Regions from separate parts of the Undibacterium sp. Ji83W genome, predicted to be linked through region 2. Evidence: predicted binding sites of a transcription regulator. Region 2 holds the regulator's gene; each other region holds the start of a gene.
The links. The regulator sigma-54, encoded in region 2, starts transcription at its own class of promoters, with help from an activator protein. The targets are predictions, from matches to a motif close to TGGCANGNAANCTGCTTT.
Positions count from the first base shown of each region.

Region 1: the regulator sigma-54 is predicted to act here: its motif matches at 2,438-2,455, upstream of ACO0LD_RS22560 (ANTAR domain-containing response regulator).
Region 3: the regulator sigma-54 is predicted to act here: its motif matches at 2,191-2,208, upstream of ACO0LD_RS30590 (circularly permuted type 2 ATP-grasp protein).

Region 1 covers NZ_JBMPOZ010000016.1:71,449-75,768, reverse strand. Annotated here, with positions in the region: gene ybaK (Cys-tRNA(Pro) deacylase) at 1-17, shown strand, start outside; gene plsY (glycerol-3-phosphate 1-O-acyltransferase PlsY) at 112-741, shown strand; gene ACO0LD_RS22570 (cache domain-containing protein) at 837-1,298, shown strand; gene tsaD (tRNA (adenosine(37)-N6)-threonylcarbamoyltransferase complex transferase subunit TsaD) at 1,321-2,349, opposite strand; gene ACO0LD_RS22560 (ANTAR domain-containing response regulator) at 2,494-3,162, shown strand; gene ACO0LD_RS22555 (CmpA/NrtA family ABC transporter substrate-binding protein) at 3,454-4,320, shown strand, end outside.
Region 2 covers NZ_JBMPOZ010000034.1:33,454-37,773, reverse strand. Annotated here, with positions in the region: gene hpf (ribosome hibernation-promoting factor, HPF/YfiA family) at 227-574, opposite strand; gene ACO0LD_RS30175 (RNA polymerase factor sigma-54) at 682-2,172, opposite strand; gene lptB (LPS export ABC transporter ATP-binding protein) at 2,184-2,939, opposite strand; gene lptA (lipopolysaccharide transport periplasmic protein LptA) at 2,941-3,510, opposite strand; gene lptC (LPS export ABC transporter periplasmic protein LptC) at 3,525-4,169, opposite strand; gene ACO0LD_RS30155 (KdsC family phosphatase) at 4,166-4,320, opposite strand, start outside.
Region 3 covers NZ_JBMPOZ010000037.1:13,960-18,279, forward strand. Annotated here, with positions in the region: gene ACO0LD_RS30580 (IPT/TIG domain-containing protein) at 1-537, opposite strand, end outside; gene ACO0LD_RS30585 (cytochrome-c peroxidase) at 833-1,924, opposite strand; gene ACO0LD_RS30590 (circularly permuted type 2 ATP-grasp protein) at 2,242-3,681, shown strand; gene ACO0LD_RS30595 (alpha-E domain-containing protein) at 3,897-4,320, shown strand, end outside.

The sequences.
Region 1 (4,320 bases), on a different contig from region 2:
GTGCGTTGGACGAGTAGCCCTGGAACCCAATTCCAAGAATTTCGCCTGAGTAGCCATTTCTGCTACCTGCCTGGCTTATACTTGCGAAGCATTGATGAATGAAGGAATAAGATGAATACAATTCTGGCTGCAGTCGCAGCTTATCTGATCGGTTCGCTGTCGTTTGCGGTGGTGGTCAGCAAATTATTTGGTTTGGCTGATCCGCGCACCTATGGCTCAAAAAATCCTGGAGCGACCAATGTACTGCGTAGCGGGAACAAGGCTGCAGCCGTGCTGACCTTGTTGGGCGATGCGTTCAAAGGCTGGCTGGCGGTGTGGCTGGCGATCCGGTTTCAGGATCAGTTTGATCTTGGTGACAGTGGCGTCGCTATCGTTGCAATCGCCGTGTTTATCGGCCACTTGTGGCCAGTGTTTTTCAAGTTTGTTGGCGGCAAGGGCGTGGCCACCGCAGCCGGTGTATTGATCGGTATCGATATCTGGCTGGGTGTGGCAACGCTGGTGAGCTGGATGATGGTCGCGTTTGCCTTTCGTTATTCATCACTTGCAGCTTTGGTTGCGGCGATTTTTGCGCCTTTTTATTACGGCCTGCTGTTCGGCCCTGATGTCAAAATGCTGTCCATCGCCATCATGAGTGCCTTATTGGTATATCGCCACAGCCAGAATATCGCCAATCTGATTGCTGGCAAGGAAAGCCGCCTTGGCAGCAAAAAGACGGTAGCAAAAGAGGCCAAGAAAAGATAAGTCTTAAAGATTGTAAATAAATCTAGATTATTCTCTGCCCCTCATTTATGCTTAAAAAGCTCCATGCTTTTTATCCATCAATGAGGGGTTTGCTTATGCTGACGCGATTCGTGAAACTTTGGATGGCTGGATTTTTATCCCTGAGTCTGATGAGCTTTTCGGCCTTTGCGGCGGAACATGGCAGTGCCAACGAGGCCAAAGCCATGGTGCAAAAGGCCATCGATGCAATGAAAAAACATGGTGTCGAGGCAACCATCACAGAAGTCAATAAGCGCGATGGTCAGTATCAGGACCGCGACTTGTACGTGGTCGTGTATGACATGAATGGTAAAAATCTCGCCCACCTGAATCCCAAAATGGTCGGCAAAGAGATGATGGACCTGACCGACGTCGATGGCAAATTCTTTATACGCGAGCGTATAGAATTAGTTAAAGCCAAGGGTAAGGCCTGGCAGGATTATAAATTCGTCAATCCCACCACGAAACAAATAGAGCCCAAATCCATGTATGTGGAAAAATTCGAGAATGTTATCGTTGGCTGTGGCATCTATAAATAGTCTTGCTTGGTCTTGGATAAGATCAAGCCGCAATCAATTCTTGCAAAGGCCAGCGTGGTTTGACATTAAAGCCATAATCCCGCGTTGCCAGGCCGGGATTGTTTTTCAGGCGCATGGCTCCTGCAAAGGCGATCATTGCACCATTGTCGGTACAGAATTCCAGCTCCGGGTAATACACCTGAAAACGTTTCTTTGCGGCTGCGGCGTTCAAGGAGGCGCGCAACTGCAGGTTGGCACCGACGCCACCAGCGATCACCAGACGCTTCAAACCACTTTCCTTCATTGCAGTCATGCATTTGGCCGTTAGTACCGCGACGATGGCATCAACAAAGCCGCGTGCAATATTGGCTTTATCTTGTTCGCAGATATTCGCAGGGTGATTTTTCACGACCGTCAATACCGCTGTCTTCAAGCCAGAAAAGCTGAAGTTCAAGTCTTTGGAATGCAGCATGGGGCGTGGGAATTGATAAGCAGCAGGGTCACCAAATTCTGCCATGCGTGAAATTGCCGGGCCACCTGGATAAGACAAGCCCAGCAATTTGGCTGACTTGTCAAAGGCTTCACCGGCAGCATCGTCCAGAGTTTCACCCAGTAACTGGTAACGGCCAACGCCGTCAACACGCATCAATTGCGTGTGTCCGCCAGATACCAGCAAGGCGATAAAGGGAAACTCCGGTGGCTGGCTGGCCAGCAATGGTGACAGCAGGTGACCTTCCAGATGATGCACACCCAGTACAGGCTTATCCAGCGCCATAGCCAGGCCGCAAGCAACCGAGGCACCAACCAGCAAGGCACCGGCAAGGCCGGGCCCCTGGGTATAGGCAATTGCATCGATGGATTGTTTGTCTACGTTAGCCTTGCTCAATACTTCAGTCAACAAGGGCAGGGCACGGCGTATGTGATCGCGTGAAGCCAGTTCCGGCACGACTCCACCATATTCCTGATGCATGGCGATTTGTGAATGCAGGGCATGGGCAAGCAGACCACGCTCTGTGTCATACAGGGCAAGACCGGTTTCGTCACAGGAGGATTCAACGCCGAGAACTATCATGTTTGTTTCTAAGTGGGGAGAGAATTAAGCCATTGCCAATGCCTGCAAGAACGCAATACGCTGCTTGTTTTCATTGCATGCCAGAGATTGGTGCGATTCTTGCTATGACTCATAGAACGTAATTATATCTGGCATGGGCCACAAATGCGCGGCAAAGCAAATAATGACGATGCGACAACACTGACCTCACCCAGCCTGCGGATCGTGGTGGTGAATACTGTTATCCAGCGTGAAGACGAATTGCAAGAGCATGCTCAGGCGCAGCTGGCGCGTTCACGTGCCTTGCGCATAGGCTTGCTGCAAGCGGGTTACAACATCATTGCCGTTATTCCTGGCGATATTTATATGAGTGAGCGTATCGCCCAGTTGCAGCCCGACATGATCATCATTGACGCCGAATCTGATTCGCGCGATGTACTCGAGCACATGGTCATGCTGACCCGCGATGCCCCACGCCCCATCGTCTTGTTCACCGAAGATGGTAGCCAAACCAATATGGCCGCCGCCATGGAAGCGGGTGTGTCTGCCTATGTGGTCGCAGGTTTGCAGTCTGAGCGCATCAAGCCTGTGCTGGATGTTGCGATGGCTCGCTTCAATGCGGATCAAAAGCTGCGTAGTGAATTATCTGATACCAAGGCCAAGTTGCATGAGCGCAAAACCATAGAGCGGGCCAAGGGTTTGTTGATGGAGCGTCATCATCTGTCGGAAAACGAGGCTTATCAAAAAATGCGCAAACAGGCGATGGAAAAAAACCTCAAACTGGTTGACCTGGCGCAACGCATGCTAGATGTGGCGGATTTGCTAGGAGGGTAAGTCCAGATTTGTGCGTGTAAATGGTGCGTTGCGTCATTTAGGTGCGAATCCGATGTGGATTTTTAAGGAAGTTTTGTTTTGCAGGGATGGTCTGAGGATATAAATCCTTGTGTTTAAGCTGGCACGGCAATTGCTGTATCAAAAGAAAGCGCCAAAGCTGGTGCTTAAGAAAAAATGTGAGTCTGACTAACGGCGGTCACCTCACAAGACAAAGGTGTCTTTCCACACGGTTTTCCGTGGTGGAACGACACCTTTTTTCATTATAGAAATTACTTTAGCTGGAGTGCAGACATGTCGAATCAGGAAACTTCTATCAATCTCATCAAGACGCAGGAAGAAAATGAACCGAATTTCAAACGTCGCAGTTTCTTGCAAACTGCTGCACTGGCAAGTGGGGCAGGCATCATGGGCTTGAGTACAGGTGGAGTATGGGCCGCGGGATCCGATAAACCAGAAAAAGAAGAAGTACATATCGGCTTCATTCCGCTCACTGATTGCGCTTCGGTGGTGATGGCATCAGTACTGGGTTTTGATAAAAAATACGGTATCAAGATTATCCCCAGTAAAGAATCTTCCTGGGCCAGCGTGCGTGACAAACTGGTCAATGGTGAACTCGATGCAGCCCATGTGTTGTATGGCCTGATCTATGGTGTGCAACTGGGCGTAGGCGGAAATAAAAAAGACATGGCCGTGTTGATGACGCTGAACAATAACGGCCAGGCAATTACCCTGTCAAAAAAACTGGCAGAGAAGGGCGCGGTTGATGGTGCAGGTTTGGCCAAGCTCATGCAAACCGACAAACGTGAATATACCTTCGCCCAGACTTTCCCCACAGGTACCCACGCCATGTGGTTGTATTACTGGCTGGCTGCACATGGCATCAACCCCATGAAAGACGCCAAGGTTATTACCGTGCCACCACCACAAATGGTGGCTAATATGCGGGTTGGTAATATGGATGGTTATTGCGTAGGTGAGCCCTGGAATCACCGCGCAATTGCGGATGGCATAGGCATCACGGCAGCAACTACACAAGACATCTGGAAAGACCACCCTGAAAAAGTATTGGGCACTACGTCAGAATTCGTACAGAAATATCCCAACACTGCACGTGCAGTTGTCGCCGCGATCCTGGATGCCAGCCGCTGGATCGATGCA
Region 2 (4,320 bases):
TGGATTCCAGCTAACAGCACGCTGGAATGACGATAATAAAAATGCCGTGAATCAACTAACTCGCAGCTTGTTAAGCAGCGTATGTGACAAACGACAATAAAAGTAAATTATTTATTTTAAATGTCAGAAACTAGACCTACAAGAAACCATTCACCCAACAAAAAGGACGCCTTCTAGCGTCCTTGTTTTGGATGTCCACAACCCTGTTCGGGTAAGGACTGGGGTCTTATGAAGCCGAGGCCGGATCAGGTATGTGCTTGATGGCGTCGTGCTGATGGTCTTGCATTTTATCTTTATGCTTGATGACCTGGCGATCAAGTTTGTCTACCAGTGCATCGATTGCTGCATACAGATCATGCGCCAGACTTTCAACGTGGATATCTTTACCGCTGATATGCAAATTAATGTCGGCTTTGTGTCGTTTTTCCTTTTCCCGGAGCTTGTCCACCGTCAGGATGACGGCGATATCAATGACCTGGTCGAAATGCCGCCTGATACGTTCTAGTTTGGTATGTACATATTCACGAATTGCAGGAGTTACTTCGACGTGGTGTCCACTGATGGTGAGATTCATACTGTGCTCCTATAGTGATGTTACTTGCTTTAACAATAAGCGCATGGCATTTATTTGCCTTGAGCTAAATCATATATAGCAATTCAAACCGTGATTACAAGGACTGCTTACAAAGATTTACGCAAACTGACTGGGGGGATTTTCAGGGCTTCACGGTATTTGGCAACTGTCCGTCGGGCAATTACCATGCCCTGTTCACCCAGCATGTCTGCAATTTTGCTATCAGAGAGTGGGCTTTTCTGGTCTTCTGCTCCTATCAACTGCTTGATGAGTGCACGTATCGCGGTGGAAGATGCTTCACCCCCTGTTTCCGTCGCGACATGGCTGCCGAAAAAGTACTTCAACTCAAACATGCCATGTGGGGTCAACATGTATTTTTGAGTTGTAACACGTGAGATAGTGCTCTCGTGTAATCCTAGTGTATCAGCAATTTCGCGCAAAACAAGGGGGCGCATGGCAACAGCACCATGCGTGAAAAAATTGCGTTGCCTTTCGACTATCGCTTGTGCAACGCGCAATATGGTCTCGAAGCGTTGCCGCATGTTCTTGATGAGCCAGCGCGCTTCCTGTAGCTGTGCGCCCATGCCTGCTTCGCCGCGGTTTTGTTTCATGATGTTGGCATACATGCTGCTTACCCGCAGCCTGGGCATGACGTCCTGATTCAGCATGACTTGCCAGCCATTGCCCGATTTTCTGACGATGACATCTGGCACCACATAGTCAGATTCATCGGCAGCAAAAGCGATGCCGGGCCTGGGTTTGCACATGCGGATGACAGTTTGTGCATCGCGCAAATCTTCATCATCACAGTCGAGGATTTTCTTGAGTTTGGTGAAATCTCTTTGCGCAAATAAAGTCAGTTGCGTTTCAACAATTTGCAACGCCAGCCTGCGCGTGACAAAAGCGATCTTGGGCAAGCGCCTGATTTGCAATGCCAGGCACTCTGAGGGGCTGCGTGCGCCGACACCAGCCGGGTCAAAGCTTTGCAGCATGTTCAGGGCAAAAGCCAGCTCTTCTGGTTCTACACAAAGTTCCAGTGGCAAACTGGCATGTATTTCATCCAGTGTTTCAGTCAGGTAACCATTGCTGTCCAGCGCATCTATCATCAGCTCGACCAGGGCGCGGTCACGTGGTTCGCGCAGGTTCAGGCGCATCTGTTCCAGCAAGTGTTCACGCAGGGTGACATGGGCTGCGCCCAGTTGCGGGCGGCCATCTTCATCATCGCCTGATTTGCTGCCATGCTGCACGTCATCAAAGCCCCAGTCTTCTTCACTGGAGGTAGTGCTGTCATTGCTGATGACGGTTTCAGCATCAGCCGCCACTGGTTCAGCAGCCCTGTCACTGTCTTCTCTTGCTGCGGGTGCTTCCATGCCGGCATCGGCAGAAGTGCTGCTGGTATTGATGGCACCGTCGGCCAGCAGGCGCACGGCGTGGTCGAGCGGATCATCGACGCGTTCCAGCATGGGATTGTCAGTCAGCAGCGTCTCCAGCTCCTGATGCAATTCCAAAGTCGATAACTGCAATAATCGTATTGATTGCTGCAATTGCGGCGTCAAGGCCAGATGTTGTGAGGTACGTAGTTGCAGGCTTTGTTTCATGATGATTCCCGTCACATCCGGAAATGTTCTCCGAGATAAACGCGACGTACAGATTCATTTTGTATGATGTCGTCAGGCTTGCCACTGGCAAGTACCGCGCCTTGATTAATGATGTAAGCGTGATCACAGATACCCAGGGTCTCGCGCACATTATGGTCCGTGATCAACACGCCTATGCCGCGTTCCTTGAGGAAGCGCACAATGCGCTGGATCTCGATCACGGCAATCGGGTCAACACCAGCAAAGGGTTCATCCAGCAACACAAAGCGGGGGTTGGTGGCCAGAGCGCGGGCAATCTCTACCCGGCGGCGTTCGCCACCTGAAAGTGACAGCGCCTGGCTCTCGCGTATTTTTTCTATCTGCAAATCTGCCAGCAGAGCATTGAGCCTTTGCTCAATTTTCTTGGCACCAAGATATTTGCCTTCGCTGTCTTTTTGCAATTCGAGTACGGCGCGGATATTGTCTTCCACCGTCAGCTTGCGAAATACCGAAGCTTCTTGCGGCAGATAAGACAAACCCAGTACCGCCCGCTCATGGATAGGCAGTTGTGAAATATTCACATCATCAATCGTGATATCCCCGGCGTCGGAAGGTACCAGTCCAACGATCATGTAAAACGAGGTGGTCTTGCCTGCGCCATTCGGCCCCAGCAAACCCACTACTTCACCGCTTTTCAGTAGCAGGGAAACATCGCGCACCACCTGGCGCGCGCCATAGCGCTTTTGCAGGCCCTTGACGAGCAAGGTGCTGCTGGACTGTACTGTCATCTTAATTAGCCTGTTTTTCTGGTTTTGGTTGCAAGATGATTTTCAGGCTGCCAGAACCATCCACATGCTGGCCACTGGTCGAGTTGGTGCCGATGAAAAAGTCATTCTTGCTATCGTAAGACAGGTATTCGCCTTCTTGTTCCTGGGTGACACGCTTGCCTTCCAGGTAGCGCACCTTGGCCTTGGAAATGAATTTGACGATTTCTGTACTTTGATTGTATTCGGCACGGTCAGCTTCGCCATCTACCCACAGATCAGGGCCGCCATCACGTTTTTGGCGGAAGCTGACCTTGCGGTTACTGCCGCCAGTCAGGACGACAAACTGATCGCCATTCGGGCCTTCGGTGACGACGGCATTTTCTGCCTTGACGTTCAGTGTACCGCGCACCAGCGAGACACCCTTGGACAGTCTGCGCACACTGGTCTTGCCATCACTCTCGCCATAACCGGCTTCGATGATGGTCTCTTTATTACTGTCGGCCTTTTCTGCATGGGCAGAAACACAGGCCAGGCTCAGGCAGGCCAGGCTAAATAAGCGGGCGACGCTGAATGGTGTATTGATCATACGCATATTCGCTTTCTTGATTATTTGCTGTCTGCTTTGGGAGCTGCTTCACGCTTCTTGAGTTGAATGTGAACCTTGCTCAGCATCGACAGATGTTGGGTAGAATTATTGGCAATCATGCCAGTCGCCGTGGATACCGCTTTGCCGGTCGTGATCAATATTGGCTTGTCGGTTTTCACGATATCATCATCCGGCAGTAGCAAGAGATAATCTGATTCCACGCGCACGAATTGTGAGCTCAGGCCCTCTGGCCTTTCCATGCTGACATGATCATGAAGGTGAACTTCATCATGCTCGCGCCTGGGTGTGACCAGCGATGATTTTTGTGACACCACGGCCAGGTCAGCACGCAGGTGCAGGGGCGGCCTGTCCTGGTCAAAGCTGTTGATTTGCGGGTGCTTGATTTCTATATTGTCAGTACGCGGCAAATGCACCAGGCTGTCGCCGGTGATGTGGTAATTGGCTTTGCCATTATTCGACAGGCGTATGAAATTGAATTTCTCTACATAATAATCAGGCGCTGACCTGGCCGAGCTGCGGTTTTGCTCGTCGTTGGCATTACGGCGTATGACCTCCATGACCCAGATAGTACCCAGGGTCAGGACACCCAGCAGGATCACGGCCAGCCAGATGCGGAAGCGGTCTATGGTCATGTGGGATTTCATGTCAGATATGCTTGCAAAGCCTGTTCATATTTACCCTGGGCACGCAGGATGAAGTCGCAGACTTCGCGCGCGGCACCCTGGCCGCCAGTGGCTTTGGTAATGTATAGCACGCGTTGTTGGACTTCGGCATGGGCATTCGGTACGCTGGCAG
Region 3 (4,320 bases), on a different contig from region 2:
GACAGTCACCACCGTGCCATTACTACCCATAGTAGGAGTGAAGCCAGTGATAGTGGGAGCTGCAGCGACACCAACCACAAAATCTGCACTGCTGGTGGCCAGGCCATTGGCGTTGCTGATCGTGATCTTGCCTGTCGCGACATCTGCTGGCGCGTTTGCTGTCAGGCTGTTTGCTGTGGCGGCTGTCACCGTTGCGGGCTTGCCATTGAATTTGACGATGTTGTTTGCGGCTATGGCATCAAAACCGCTGCCAAAGATGGTGACCGTTGTGCCAGCACTACCACTAGAGGGAGAAAATTCGGCAATGGCAAGTGCCGTAGTGGCGTTCTTTTGTATGTTCTGGATATTGCCAACGGCATCATAAGTGTATTGCACACTGTTGCCATCAGCCGCTACCACGCTGACCAAACGGCCAAGTTTGTCATACACATATTGGACTTCAGCAGCCAACGCAGGTGATGCGAGATGACTACCCAGGCAAAATACCAGCAACAGTAAGGCCCGCTGGGGCCGCGCTGTAAAAAGCTGGATGACCATGCTCCATGCTGCCAACACAATTGCCAACAAGTGTAAAAGGCCATGTTTCAGGCAAAACCGGTGCTGCATTGTCATCCCTTTGCGTTCATCCATTGTCAGCATCGGGGCTGAAGTCCGTAAAGATACGGACGAACAATAGTTAATTTATATTTAAGTCATGCATTCAGCACAACTATAATGCAAAGAGAGCAAGCTCACTTATTTATTTTTTACTTTTATTGTCTTAAAAATCAAGACTTCTGATGAAAAATATGGCAGTAATTTAATATCCCCACTCACGGCTGCCAACACTACATCATTTGGACATTGGGGCTGATGAAAGATGCTTGGGCAAAGGTGCACTGGTCAGGGATTTTAAAAATTCAACCAGGTCTGCTTTTTCCAAAGGGGTGAGTATCAGCGGCTTTTGTGATTCGGCACTGCGGTAATAAATCTCCATTTCAACTGCGGCTTCCAGCGTGGCGACGCTGCCGTCGTGCATATAGGGTGCGGTCAGCGCGACGTTGCGCAGACTGGGTGTGCGGAATTTGGCGATGTCTGCGGGTTTGAGTGTGACTGCAAAACGGCCCAGTTCTGCGATGTCTTCATCGCTGAGTACTGCCTGGTCCAGGCTGATTTTTTGTTCTTGCGCGCGCACCAGGCGTTGTGTCAGTTCAGGTAGGCGGGCTTCAATCTTTTTAAAGCCTACGCCCAGGCCATGGAACTGGTTGTCGGCGAACAAGGCATGCGTCTTTTCTATCTTGTGGCAGTTGATGCATAGAGCACTGCCCATGAAAAGTTGCAGGCCGCGTTGTGCAGCGGGGCTGATGCTGGATTTGTCTTGCTGAAAGTAATAGCGGTCAAACGGGCTGTCACCTGCTACCAGGGTGCGCTCGAAACTTGCCAGCGCACTGGCGACTTGTTCGAGCCTTATTGCGGCTGGCTTGATGTTATAGGCTTGCTGTATCAATGCGCGGTAAGCTGGAGCTTTGCTTAAACCCGCGAGGATGGCTTGCTGGTCTTGCAGGCCATGTTCACGCGGGTTTAAAAATGGATCAATGGCCTGGGATTCAAGCGTGCTGCGGCGGCCATCCCAGAACTGGCTTTGATTAAAGGCTGCATTGATGAGGCTGGGGGTGTTGCGGGTGCCAATTTGTCCCTTGATACCTTCTGCCAGTTTTTTACCATCGCTAAAAGCCAGTTGCGGCTGATGGCAAGTGGCACAACTTATGGTGCCGTCACGGCTCAGGTTTTTATCAAAAAAGATCTGCTGGCCCAGTTTGCTTTTGGCGACATCTGCTGCTTGTGCCATGTTTGGCAAACCCGTCAATGCCTGTTGATTGCGGTCTTCAGAAACCGCCAGGCGGCAAGTGGCTGACAACATCAACAGACATAGTAGTGCTCGCATTTTGTTAGGCATACAACCTGAGCTTTGATAGAAAAATGAACATTGTACTATCGTCGGTTCAGCTAATCTGGTGTAGTGTCAAAGACCACCCCGCTCTTTTTGCCAGATTTCTTGAGTAGGACTTACGCAAAATTGTCCCAGCAAGGCGTCAGCGACGAAGACAGTACTTTAGTACGGCTAGGAGCTGCAACGCAGCTGGGGCAGTTTTGCGTAAGTCCTACTGATAACGACAAAAAAACCACGCTACGGTTAGCCACAATGTTATCTGGCACGTTTCTTGATATGCTGTAATGGAACCGTAACCAAGAGACTAGAACATGGCCAAGTTTTTCAATGAAATGCACGCCTATGATGCCGCTGTATCGGGTGGCGCGGGCGGAGAATTGACGCGGGAACATTACCGTGAGTTTTGCAACTGGCTGGCGCAGCAACCGGCCGAGCGATTGAAACGCAAGCGGGCCGAGGCGGACTTGAGCTTTCGGCGTGTGGGTATTACTTTTGCCGTGTATGGTGATGATGCGGGTACGGAGAGGCTGATCCCGTTTGACATCATCCCGCGCATCATTCATGCGGGTGAATGGGCGCAGTTGCAAAAGGGCCTGGCACAGCGGGTGCAGGCGCTGAACATGTTCATTCACGATATTTATCACGCCCAGAATATCATCAAGGCGGGCATTATCCCGGCTGAACAAATCTATAAAAACGCTCAATATCGCCCTGAAATGCAGGGTATTTCGGTCGCTTCTGACATTTATGCCCATATTGCAGGTGTGGATATTGTGCGGGCTGGCGAGGGTGAGTTCTATGTACTTGAAGATAACTTGCGTGTGCCGTCCGGCGTGTCTTACATGCTGGAAGACCGCAAGATGATGATGCGGCTTTTTCCTGAGCTGTTTGCGCGTAACAAGATTGCACCGGTTGATCATTACCCTGACATGTTGCTGGATAACCTGCGCTCAGTCGCTCCTATGGGCGTGGATAACCCTACCGTGGTGGTTATGACGCCGGGCATGTATAACTCTGCCTATTTTGAACATGCCTTCCTGGCCCAGCAAATGGGTGTGGAACTGGTAGAAGGCCAGGATTTATTCGTGAATGACAATGCGGTCTTCATGCGCACCACGCGTGGGCCCAAACGTGTTGATGTGATTTACCGCCGTATTGATGATGACTTTCTTGATCCGCTGGCTTTCCGGCCTGACTCTTCTCTGGGTGTGCCTGGCTTGTTGTCGGTGTATCGCGCTGGCCGTGTGACGCTGGCGAACGCAATAGGCACGGGCGTCGCAGATGATAAATCGATCTATCCGTTTGTACCGGACATGATCAAGTTTTATCTGACTGAAGAACCGATTTTGAACAACGTGCCAACTTACCAGTGCCGCAAGCCCGAAGACTTGTCTTATACCCTGGCGAATTTGGGTGAACTGGTGGTCAAGGAAGTGCACGGTGCGGGTGGTTACGGCATGCTGGTAGGCCCGGCTTCGACCAAGGCGCAGATAGAAGACTTCCGCCAGCGTTTGCTGGCCAAGCCTGATGGTTATATCGCCCAGCCTACGCTGGCATTGTCGGCCTGCCCTACCTTTGTTGAGAGCGGCATTGCCCCGCGCCATATTGATTTGCGTCCTTTTGTGTTGTCTGGCAAAACTATCTCGATGGTGCCTGGTGGCCTGACGCGGGTGGCCTTGCAGGAGGGTTCGCTGGTCGTCAACTCATCGCAAGGCGGTGGGACCAAAGATACCTGGATACTTGAAAATTAAATCAGTAGGACTAACGCAAAACCGCCCCAGCTGCGTTGCAGCGCCTAGCCGTACTAAAGTACTGTCTTCGTCGCTACGGTGTAGTTGGGGTTTCGGACAATGTGTTGTCCGCCAACGTAACGAACATCCCTTACAAGGGATGTTTCCTAAAGCGATAGCCTTGCTGGGACAATTTTGCGCTAGTCCTAGAAAAAATTTAAGTTGGGAGAAAATATATGCTGAGCCGTACCGCTGATCATTTGTTCTGGATGGCGCGCTATACCGAGCGTGCTGAAAATACCGCCCGTATGCTGGATGTAAATATCCAGACTTCGATGTTGCCGCAGTCAGCCGAAGATGCTGAGCGTGGCTGGCGTGCCATGCTGGGTATCTCTGAACTGCAGTCTGCCTTTGACCATCAATATGGTTTGCTGACGAAAAAAGATGTGCTGGACTTCATGGTCAGGGACCCGATGAACCCGTCCTCTATCGCATCCTGCCTGAAAGAAGCGCGTGAAAATGCCCGTGCCGTGCGCGGTACGCTGACGACTGAGGTGTGGGAAACCCAGAATGCCACCTGGCTGGACATGCAGGAAAACTTGTCAGACACGATACTGGAAAACGACCCCAGCCAGTTCTTTGAATGGGTCAAGTACCGCT